2 linked regions of the Methylosarcina fibrata AML-C10 genome follow. Each later gene encodes a partner of the first gene's protein in a complex. Links are inferred from orthologs where the notes say so. Each region holds a gene or a part of one and is shown on either strand. Other genes may lie near its edges.

The links.
Region 2: the proteins of A3OW_RS0106830 (region 1) and yajC are in contact, whole or in part, in a crystal structure (PDB 2RDD), measured with the Escherichia coli proteins. The link is inferred for Methylosarcina fibrata AML-C10 from one-to-one orthologs.

The regions. Positions count from the first base shown.
Region 1 is NZ_KB889965.1:1,427,690-1,433,867, forward strand. The notes cover bases 1,150-4,923. They hold A3OW_RS0106830 (efflux RND transporter permease subunit), read left to right. Parts: upstream 1,150-1,522; coding sequence 1,523-4,723; downstream 4,724-4,923. Other genes in these bases: A3OW_RS0106825 (efflux RND transporter periplasmic adaptor subunit), read left to right, coding at 1,150-1,519; A3OW_RS0106835 (efflux transporter outer membrane subunit), read left to right, coding at 4,753-4,923. In the rest of the region: A3OW_RS0106820 (TetR/AcrR family transcriptional regulator), read right to left, coding at 1-143; more of A3OW_RS0106825, read left to right, coding at 260-1,149; more of A3OW_RS0106835, read left to right, coding at 4,924-6,178.
Region 2 is NZ_KB889965.1:1,216,953-1,221,876, reverse strand. The notes cover bases 1,136-3,826. They hold yajC (preprotein translocase subunit YajC), read left to right. Parts: upstream 1,136-2,151; coding sequence 2,152-2,502; downstream 2,503-3,826. Other genes in these bases: secD (protein translocase subunit SecD), read left to right, coding at 2,586-3,826; tgt (tRNA guanosine(34) transglycosylase Tgt), read left to right, coding at 1,136-2,113. Outside these bases: A3OW_RS0105915 (cation diffusion facilitator family transporter), read left to right, coding at 1-705; more of tgt, read left to right, coding at 998-1,135; more of secD, read left to right, coding at 3,827-4,436; protein translocase subunit SecF, read left to right, coding at 4,450-4,924. UniProt on the Escherichia coli protein: The SecYEG-SecDF-YajC-YidC holo-translocon (HTL) protein secretase/insertase is a supercomplex required for protein secretion, insertion of proteins into membranes, and assembly of membrane protein complexes.

The DNA of each region.
Region 1 (6,178 bases):
AACGACACCCTCGCCTCCCTGGCGATGGCTTCCATGCCGAGGTTGCCGTAGCCGTGCTCGAGAAAATGCGTCAAGGCCGTATCGAGCACGCGGTCTCGGCTTAACAATTCGCTGCCCTTGGCGGGGCGTCCACATTTGATCATTGCAGGGTGCTCATAATAATTGTTTGTCTCTGATGAAATAATCTTAATCATAACCTAGAATAAATGGTAATATATATTACCGTTATTAATTCAATGACACTCAGGCAATCATCAGGATGAACATTTACAGAGGCGGTTCCGAGTTTGTTGATTCCGAAAATTCCTGCATGGAATCCTTCGTTTCGACTATCCCCCATCAGGTCATCTTCCGAAAACGGCCGCTGCCCAGGGCACGGCTGGCAGGTCTGGCCGCGATTGCTCTGGCCGCCGTCAGCGGCTGCCGAAGCGGCGATGCTCCCGGCAATCAACCGCCGCAAGGACCGCCGCCCACGGTAAAAACAGCCCAGCCGATAAGCCGTGACGTGACCGAGTGGGATGAATACACCGGCCGCATCGAAGCGGTGGAATCGGTCGATATCCGCGCCCGGGTCGGCGGCTATCTGGACAAAGTCAACTTCAAGGACGGAGAGACCGTCAAAAAAGGCGACCTGCTGTTCGTGATCGATCCCCGCCCGTTCAAGGCGCAACTGGACTATGCGGCGGCGGAACTGGAGCGGGTCCGGTCCCGGAAGGAACTGGCCGCCAACGACATGGCGCGGGCCGAACGATTGTTCCGGGTCAAGGCGATTTCCAAAGAAGAGTACGATGCCCGGCAGAAAGGGCTGCGCGAAGCTTCCTCGGTGGTCGAATCGGCTTCGGCCAACGTCGTAACCGCCCGGCTGAATCTGGAATTCACCCAGGTGCGGGCCCCGATTGACGGACGCATCGGCAGGGAATTGATTACGCCCGGCAACCTGGTCAAAAGCGACGAGACGCTGCTGACCACGATCGTCTCCACCGATCCGGTCTATGTCTACGTCGATGCGGACGAACGCGCGGTGTTGAAATACCGTCGGTTAAGACAGCAGCAAGGCCGGCCCGATGCCGGCGTCGAAGGCACCCCGGTCGAGCTGGCGCTGGCCGATGAAAGCGACTTCCCGCATCGGGGCGTGCTCGATTACATCGCGCCGCGCGAGGATACTTCCACCGGTACGGTGACCCTGCGCGGCGTCTTCCCCAACGACAACGAATTGTTGAGTCCCGGTTTTTTTGCCCGCCTGAGAGTCCGCGCCGGCGCGCCTTATCCTGCGCTGCTGCTTCCGGACCGGGCGATCGGGACCGATCAGGCGCAGCGCTTCATCTGGGTAATGAATCAAAAAAACCAGGTGGAATACCGCAAAATCGAACTGGGCGCCCATATCGGTCAGACCCGCGTAATCAAAAAAGGCCTCGACGCCGGGGAATGGGTGGTCGTCGAAGGCTTGCAGAAACTCAGACCCGGCATTCAGGTCAATCCCGAGCGGATTTCGCTTGCCGAATCTCAACAGGAACCGTAGCCCATGGATCGATTCACTCATTTCTTCATCGATCGGCCGATCTTCGCATCGGTCCTGTCCATCCTGATCCTGTTGGTCGGAGGACTGGCGCTGCTCGCGCTGCCTATCGCCCAGTATCCGGAAATCGCACCGCCCACCGTGGTCATCAGCACCACTTATCCCGGCGCCAACGCCCAGGTGGTCGCGGAAACGGTGGCCACGCCGATCGAACAGGAAGTCAACGGCGTCGAAGACATGCTGTATCTGTCTTCGCAATCCACCAACAGCGGCAGCATGTCGCTGACGGTCACCTTCAAGCCGGGCACGAATCTCGATAAAGCCCAGGTGCTGGTGCAGAACCGCGTGGCTCTGGCCGAGCCCAAACTGCCGGAAGAAGTCCGCCGGCAGGGCATCAGCGTCAAAAAGCGCAGCCCGGACCTGAGTCTGGTGGTCAACCTGATCTCGCCCGACAAGCGCTACGACAGCGTTTATCTCAGCAATTACGCCTTGCTGCAGATCAAGGATATTCTGGCGCGACTGCCCGGCGTCGGCGAAATTCTGGTGTTCGGCGCCCGGGATTACAGCATGCGCCTGTGGCTTAATCCCGAGCAAGTGGCGGCGCGCAACCTGACCGCGAGCGACGTGGTCAACGCGATTCGGGAGCAGAACATTCAGGTCGCGGCCGGTATCGTAGGGCAGCAACCGGCGAAAAAGAGCCCGGACTTTCAATATACGGTCAGTACGCTGGGGCGGCTGATGGAAGCCGATCAGTTCGCCGACATCGTGATCAAAAAAGGCGAGGACGGCCGGATCACCCGCCTTAAGGACGTGGCGCGCATCGAACTCGGCGCCAAGGATTACAACTCCGGACTGGTGCTGGACGGCGAACCGACCGTCGGGCTCGCCCTTTTCCAGTTGCCAGGCTCCAACGCGCTGGACACCAAAAAGGCCGTCGTCGAAGCAATGGAAAAACTGAAAACCCGGTTTCCGGAAGGGCTCGAATACAACCTGGTCTACGATACCGTAGTGTTCGTGCAAGAATCCATCGATGCGGTGGTCAAAACGCTGTTCGAAGCCCTGTTGCTGGTCGTGATCGTGGTCGTGGTGTTTCTGCAGAACTGGCGCGCGACGATCATTCCCCTGCTGGCCGTACCGGTTTCCCTGATCGGCACCTTCGCGGTGATGGCCGCGCTGGGCCTGTCCTTGAATACCTTGTCCCTGTTCGGTCTGGTGCTGGCGATCGGCATTGTCGTCGACGACGCCATCGTCGTCGTCGAAAACGTCGAGCGCCATATCGCATCGGGCCTGAAAGCCAGGGAAGCCACGCGCAAGGCGATGTCCGAAGTCGTCGGCCCGATTATCGCGACGGCGCTGGTCCTGGTGGCCGTGTTCGTGCCCACCGCCTTCATCACCGGCGTCTCCGGTGCATTCTACAAGCAGTTTGCGCTCACGATCGCGGTTTCGACGATCATTTCGGCGTTCAACTCGCTGACGCTGAGCCCGGCCTTGTGCGCCTTGCTGCTGGATCGGGCGCACGGCGACAAGGACCGGCTGACGCGCGTCATCGACGGTTTGTTCGGCTGGTTCTTCAAGAGCTTCAACCGGTTTTTCGACTGGTTCGGCGCCGGCTACGCGCGCCTGGTCGGCCGATTGATCCGCATCACCGCCGTCGTGCTGGTTCTTTATCTCGGACTCAACGCTCTCAACTTCGTGGCCTTCGAAAAAGTCCCCACCGGCTTCATTCCGCAACAAGACCAGGGCTATCTGATCCTGTACGCTCAGTTGCCGGACGCCGCTTCCCTGGCCCGCACTCAGGACGTCGTACAGAAGGCGACGCGCATCGTGCTGGACACCGAAGGCGTCAAGCACCTGAATGCCTACGCCGGCTTTTCGATCCTGAGCGGATCCAGCCAATCCAACGTCGCCACGATGTTTGCGAGGCTCGACGATTTCGATGAGCGCGCCGGGCATCCCGAGCTTCATGCCGATGCGGTGGTCAAAAATCTTCAGCAGCGCCTGGCTTCCGTCGAGGACGCCTACATCGCCGTGTTCGCACCGCCGCCGATCCGGGGCATGAGTTCGGTCGGAGGCTTCAAGCTGCAAATCCAGGATCGGACCAACGCCGGCATCGAAGCCCTTCAGCAAGTGAACAACGAGATGATCGCCGAAGGCAACCGGCAGCCCGGACTGGCGGGCTTGTTCACGACCTTCAGGGCCGGCGTGCCCCAGTTGTTTCTGGACGTAGACCGCACGCGCGCCAAATCGATGGACGTTCCCCTGAAAGAAATTTTCGACACCCTGCAGATTTATCTGGGCTCGCTGTACGTCAACGATTTCAACGCTTTCGGACGCATCTACCAGGTCGTCGCCCAGGCCGACTCCGAGTTCCGGATGAAGCCTTCGGACATCGTGGAACTGAAGACGCGCAATCTTCAGGGCGGCATGGTGCCGCTCGGATCGCTGGTCGACGTGAAACCGATCGTCGGGCCGGACAAAATTACCCGCTACAACATGTACCCGGCGGCCGAAATCAACGGCAGCACGCTGCCCGGCGTCAGTTCCGGCCAGGCCATCGAGATCATGGACAAAGTGCTGAACGACAAGCTTCCGCCGGGATTCGGCTTCGAATGGACCGAACTCAGCCTGCAGCAGGTACTGGCCGGCAACGTCGCGATGCTGGTTTTTCCGCTCAGCGTGATCTTCGTCTTTCTGGCACTCGCCGCCCAGTACGAGAGTTGGTCGCTGCCGTTCGCGGTGATCCTGATCGTGCCGATGTGTATCCTGTCCTCGATGGCCGGAGTCTGGCTGCGCGACATGGACAACAACATTTTCACCCAGGTGGGCTTTATTGTTCTGGTGGGCCTGGCCAGCAAGAACGCGATTTTAATCGTCGAATTCGCGAAACGCCGACAGGAAGAGGGACTTGACCGGTTCGACGCCGCGGTCGAGGCGGCTGGCATTCGGCTGCGTCCGATTCTGATGACTTCGTTCGCCTTCATCATGGGCGTATTTCCGCTGGTGGTCGCCGAAGGCGCGGGCTCCGAAGCGCGCCGAATCCTGGGTACCGCAGTATTCAGCGGCATGGCCGGAGTCACCTTGTTCGGGCTGTTGCTGACGCCGGTTTTCTACGTCACCGTGCAGGGCCTGGCGCACCGGATCGCATCGTCCAGGCTGAAAACCGGCCAGGCGCCGGCCGCTCCCACTTCTTCGAGCTCAGAATCATGATTCGATTGGCAATAACTTCCCGTATCCGGATGGCTTTCGGGCGGAGTCTTTTCATCCTTTCCTGGTCGAGCGCGATCGGGTTGGCCGGCTGCGCCGTCGGCCCCGATTATAAAACGCCGGCAGCGGCCCCTCCGCCCGTTTTCACCAATGCCCGCCATGCCGAATATTCAGGGCAGGCCGCGCAAAAAGAATGGTGGAAAATCTTTAACGATGCCGAGCTGAATGCGCTGGTCGACCAGGCCCTCAGGCATAACTACGACCTTAAAAGCGCCCTTGCCAATCTGCGCGAGGCCCGGGCGCTGTATCTGGAATCCGGCTTGAACCTGGCGCCGATCGTTACGTCGCACGCCAACTATACCGACCAGAAACGCAGCGTCGGCGCGCTGAACAACCGGAATTTCGTGCCGAGAGGGCTGAAATTGTACAACGTCGGCTTCGACGCCTTCTGGGAAGTCGATTTTTTCGGCCGCGTACGCCGCGACATCGAAGCCAGCCGGGATGAAGTCGAGGCGCAGGAAGCCAGCCTGCGCGATCTCGGCGTCAGCGTGATCGCCGAAGTGGCCCGGAATTATTTCGAATTGCGAGGACTTCAAAACCAGCTCGCCGTTGCGCAAAAAAACGCCGAAAACCAGGCGCAGACGCTGGAAATTACCCAGGCCAGGCTCGACATCGGCCGCGGCACCGAACTGGACACGTCGAGAGCTTCAGCTCAGCTCAATACGACCCGGGCCAGAATTCCGCTGCAGGAAGCGGCGATTAAACGGGCGATCCACCGGCTCGGCGTACTCACCGGCCAGCCGCCCGGCACCCTGACCGTAAAACTGTCGCAGCCACAGCCCATGCCGAAGCTGCCGGAAACGATCGCCGTCGGCAACCCGGCCGAACTGTTGCGCCGCCGTCCCGACATCCGCATCGCCGAGCGCACGCTGGCGGCGGCGACCGCCCGCATCGGGGTGGCGACCGCCGACCTGTTTCCGCGCGTGACCTTCGTCGGCACCTTGTCGCTGGAAGCGAATACGCTTTCGGGCCTGGGCGCGGCCGGCGCCGACGCCTACTCCCTGGGCCCCAGAATCAGTTGGGCGGCGCTGGATCTCGGCCGGGTCTATGCCCGCATCAAAGCCGCCGATGCCAGTGCCGAAGCCGATCTGGCGCAATACGAACAAACCGTGCTGAATGCGCTGGAGGAAACCGAAAACACCCTGGTCGCCTATAACCGGGAGCGCAACCGGCGGGCGCTGCTCGCCACGGCGGCCCGGGACAGCGAAAAGGCCCACCATCTGGCCCATCTCCGGTTCGAGGAAGGCATTGCCGACTTTCTGACCGTGCTGGACAGCGAAACTCGGCTGCTGGAAGATCAGAGCCAGCTCGCTTTGAGCGAAACCGAAACGGCAACCGCGCTGATTGCCGTTTACAAGGCTCTGGGCGGAGGCTGGGAAACGATGCTTTCGGAGAAGA
Region 2 (4,924 bases), 210 kb from region 1 along the record:
AAGCATCCGATGGGCTTCGGGCGCGAATCTTACATCTGGTCGATGATGGTCGCGATCGTTCTGTTCTCGGTCGGCGGGCTGTTTTCGATCTACGAAGGCTGGCTCCGCTACAACAATCCGCATGAAGTCGAGAACGAAGGCATTGCCTTGCTCATCCTGCTGATTGCGATCGGGCTCGAGTCCTTTTCTCTGAAAGGGGCTTTGGGAGCACTGGCGGCCGAAAAAGGCGAGCGCTCGTTATGGCAATGGTTTCGGGAAACGCAATCGTCCGAACTGATGGTGGTCACCGGCGAGGACATTGCGGCACTTGCCGGGCTGGCCATCGCGCTGGTGATGCTGGGCCTGACCATGATCACCGGCAATACCGCCTACGATGCCGCGGGTTCCATGCTGATCGGCCTGCTTTTGGTTGCGGTTGCCGCCGCCGTCGGCAGGGAAGTTCATTCGTTGCTGATCGGAGAATCGGTCGAAGACGTTCGCACTCACGTCGAGCAGTATCTGCAAAGCCAGCCCTGCGTGCGGCGTGTGCTCAATCTGTGGGTGATCAATCACGGCAACGCGGTGATGCTGACCGTCAAGGCCGAACTTCCTCCCGAAATGCCCGTCGGTGACGCGGTCCGGCAAATCAACCGCATGGAAAGGGAAATCAAACAGGCTCATCCCCGGATTCGATGGATATTTTTCGAGATCGATGAAACCGATTAATGGGTTTTGTACCGTTTGAAGCAGACCGCTTCGGTTTCGATCAGGCACAAGATATTTTCATGTCGCTTTTGAACTCTGTCCGACTCTCTTTATAATATAACGCAGCCTGAAACAGCTCTTCCTCGTTGCCGTATTGATGGTGCCCGGAAAAAGCCGGTAACTTCCTTCGGGTTGAAAAACAGAAATTGGCACTCATCCCACATCATTCTTCCGAATCGAGGCGATCGGGCTGATTCGGACCGATTGAACTCTGCAATTCGCCGCTCAAGCGGCCTACGTCACACTGCACAACATGGAATTCAAACTGATCAAAACCGACGGCCATGCCCGCCGCGGCCGACTGGCTTTTGCCCGCGGCGTCGTGGAAACGCCGATTTTCATGCCGGTCGGCACTTATGGGGCGGTCAAATCGCTGACGCCGGAGGATTTAACCGGCCTGGGCGCACAGATCATTCTCGGCAACACGTTTCATCTGATGCTGAGGCCGGGCATGGAGGTGATCAGGGCTCACGGCAGCCTGCACGAATTCATGCGCTGGGACAGGCCGATCCTGACCGATTCGGGCGGCTTTCAGGTATTCAGCCTCGGTGCGCTGAGAAAAATCAGAGAAGAGGGCGTTACTTTCCAATCGCCGGTGGACGGCCGCAGGATCTTCATGGGGCCGGAAGAATCGATGCAGGTGCAGCAGGATCTGGGTTCCGACATCGTGATGATTTTCGACGAATGCACGCCTTATCCTGCGACCGAAAAACAGGCGGCGGAGTCGATGCGGCTGTCGCTGCGCTGGGCCGAGCGCAGCAAGAAGGCGCACGGCGACAATCCTTCGGCGCTGTTCGGCATCGTTCAGGGCGGCATGTACGAACATTTGCGGCGGGAATCGATCGACGGGCTGACCGCGATCGGCTTCGACGGCTACGCAATCGGCGGTCTTTCCGTCGGCGAGCCCAAGGAGGAAATGATGGCGACGCTGGATGCGCTGCACCCGAAAATGCCGGCCGACAAGCCGCGCTATCTGATGGGCGTCGGCACGCCCGAGGATCTGGTCGAGTCGGTGCGCCGCGGCATCGACCTGTTCGATTGCGTGATGCCGACGCGCAACGCTCGCAATGGCCATCTTTTCACCCGTTTCGGCGTGGTCAAGATAAGAAACAGCCAATATCAGTTCGATACCGGACCGCTCGATGAAACCTGCGGCTGCTACACCTGCCGGAATTATTCCAGAGCCTATCTCCGGCATCTGGATAAATGCGGAGAAATGCTGGGTTCAAGGCTCAACACGATCCACAACCTGTATTATTATTTGCACCTGATGCAGGGACTGCGCGATGCCATCGAACAACAGGAACTGGATGAATTTGTCAGGAGATTTTACCAACAACGAGGTAAAGTTGTTCCGACTGTGGCATAATAGTTCGATTTATCATTATTATAAGTACGAGGATGATCATGAGTTTTTTCATTTCCGACGCGATGGCAGCCGCAGCGCCGGCCGCACAACAAGCCCCCGGCATCGAAGGCATGCTGTTTCCGGTAGGCGTCTTGCTGTTCTTCTATTTTCTGTTCCTGCGCCCGCAATCCAAGCGCGCCAAAGAGAAAAAACAGATGCTCGCGACGATGACCAAGGGCACCGAAGTGGTGACCTCCGGCGGTATTCTCGGCAAGGTGGCCGATCTGGACGACAATTTCGTCAAACTGGAAGTCGGCGACAATCTCTTCATTCAGGTGCAACGCCACAGCATCGAAAACATCATGCCGAAAGGGACCTATAAAGCGATCGCCAAAAAGGCCAAAGTCTGAAATCGCACCCGGCGTCAAGATTCGTGGCCGGCCGGCGACGGCGGTTCAATCCCAGACTCGATTAAATCGATGGAATATTAGAAATGCAAAATCAATATCCTCTTTGGAAAAATATTCTAGTCATCACTGTCTTCATTATTTCGATGATTTATGCGTTGCCGAATTTGTACGGCGATGACCCTTCCGTGCAGGTCTCTTCTGCGCATTCGGCGGCGTTGGACCTGTCCCGGGCCGACAAGATCGAGTCGGCCATCAAGGCGACCGGCGTTGCGATCAAGGCGTTCGAATACAAGAACGACCGGGTGCTGGCGCGCTTCAATAGTACCGATGATCAGATCAAGGTCGCGGATTTGCTCCGGGAGCAGATGGGCGATGACTACACGGTTGCGCTTAATCTTGCGCCGGCGACCCCGGCCTGGCTCGATGCGTTGGGCGCGAAGGCAATGTATCTCGGCCTCGACTTGCGCGGCGGCGTTCACTTTCTGATGGAGGTCGACATGGACGCGGCCGTGAAGCAGGCGGAGGAACGCTATAACGACGACGTGCGCCAGGCCTTGAGAAACGGCAAAATTCGTTATCAATCGGTGGCCAAGGAGGACAACTTTATAAAAGTCAAGCTCAAGTCCGCCGACGACAAGGCCTCCGCGTTGAATCTTTTGAAAAAAGATTTTGGCGGCCTTGATATAACCGAAGCCGAACAGCAGGATCAGATCTGGCTGAAAATGTCCGAAAAGGAAATTCGGGAAATCAAGAAATTTGCGGTTTCGCAAAACATTACGACCCTGCGGAACCGGGTCAACGAATTGGGCGTTGCCGAGCCTGTGATTCAGCAGCAGGGCAACAACCGCATCGTCGTCCAGTTGCCCGGCGTTCAGGATACGGCCCGCGCCAAGGAAATCCTGGGCACGACCGCCACGCTGGAATACCGGCTGGTCGACGTCGAGCACGACGTGCAGCAGGCGGTTGCCGGCCACGTGCCTGCGACCAGCCGTCTTTACTATGAAAAGAACGGCGCTCCGATCCTGCTCGACCGCCGGATCATCGTGACCGGAGATCAGATCGTCGACGCTTCGTCGGGCATGGATCAGGACGGGCGCCCGGCGGTGTTCATTACCCTGAACGGCGCCGGCGCCAGCAAAATGGGCAAGGTCACCCAGGCCAACGTCGGCAAGCCGATGGCGGTAGTCTTTATCGAATACAAGGTCGAAAGTAAAACGGTCAACGGCGAGAAAATCCGGACCAAAAAGAAGGTGGAAAAAGTCATCAGCGTCGCCACCATTCAGGGCGTTTTCAGCAAGCGCTTTCAGACCACCGGCCTGGACAGCCCGCAGGAAGCGCGCAATCTGTCGCTGCTGCTCAGAGCGGGATCGCTGGCGGCGCCGGTCGATATCGTTGAAGAGCGCACTGTCGGTCCCAGTCTGGGTCAGGAAAATATCAGCAAGGGCATCAATTCCAATGTCTACGGTTTCATAGCGATCGCTCTGTTCATGATTGCCTATTACCGGTTGTTCGGAATTTTTTCAGTCGTCGCGTTGGGCGTGAACGTGTTGCTGCTGGTTTCGGTGCTGTCTTTGCTGCAAGCCACGCTAACGTTGCCGGGCATGGCGGGCATTGCACTGACCGTGGGCATGGCGATCGACGCCAACGTGCTGATCAACGAGCGAATTCGCGAGGAGCTTAGAATCGGCATGACTCCCCATGCCGCCATTTATGCCGGTTATGAGCGAGCGTTTGCGACCATTTTAGATTCCAATATTACCACCTTGATTGCCGGCATCGCGTTGTTCATGCTGGGCTCGGGCCCCATCCGCGGGTTTGCGCTGGTGCTGTGCATCGGCATTTTAACCTCCATGTTCAGTGCGGTTCTGGTATCGAGAGCGTTGGTCAACGGTATCTACGGTTGGCGGCGTAAGTTGGATAAATTGGCTATCTAATAGGTGCGATTCAATGGAATTTTTTAAAATTAAACGCGATATCCCGTTTATGCGTTATGGTCGGGTCACTACGACCATTTCGCTGGTGACTTTTATCTTGGCGATACTGGCACTAAGCTTTAAAGGGCTTAATTTGGGATTGGACTTTACCGGCGGCATCCAAATTGAAGTCGGTTACAATCAGCCGGCCAACCTCGAAACGATTCGAAAAATTCTGGAAGATCAGAAGCTGACCGAATTTTCGGTGCAAAATATCGGCAGCGTGAAAGAGGTGCTGATCCGTTTGCCAATGAAGCCCGAAACCAACAACGTCAAGTTGAGTGAGATGGTATTGGCAAAATTGAAAGAGCAAGACCCTGGCATCGTGTTACGCAGCGTCGATTTTGTCGGACCTCAAGTCGGCCAGGAATTGTTCGAAAGTGGTGGATTGGCGCTAATGTTAGTCGTAGCGGGCATTATGGCTTATTTAGCCGTCCGCTTCGAGTGGC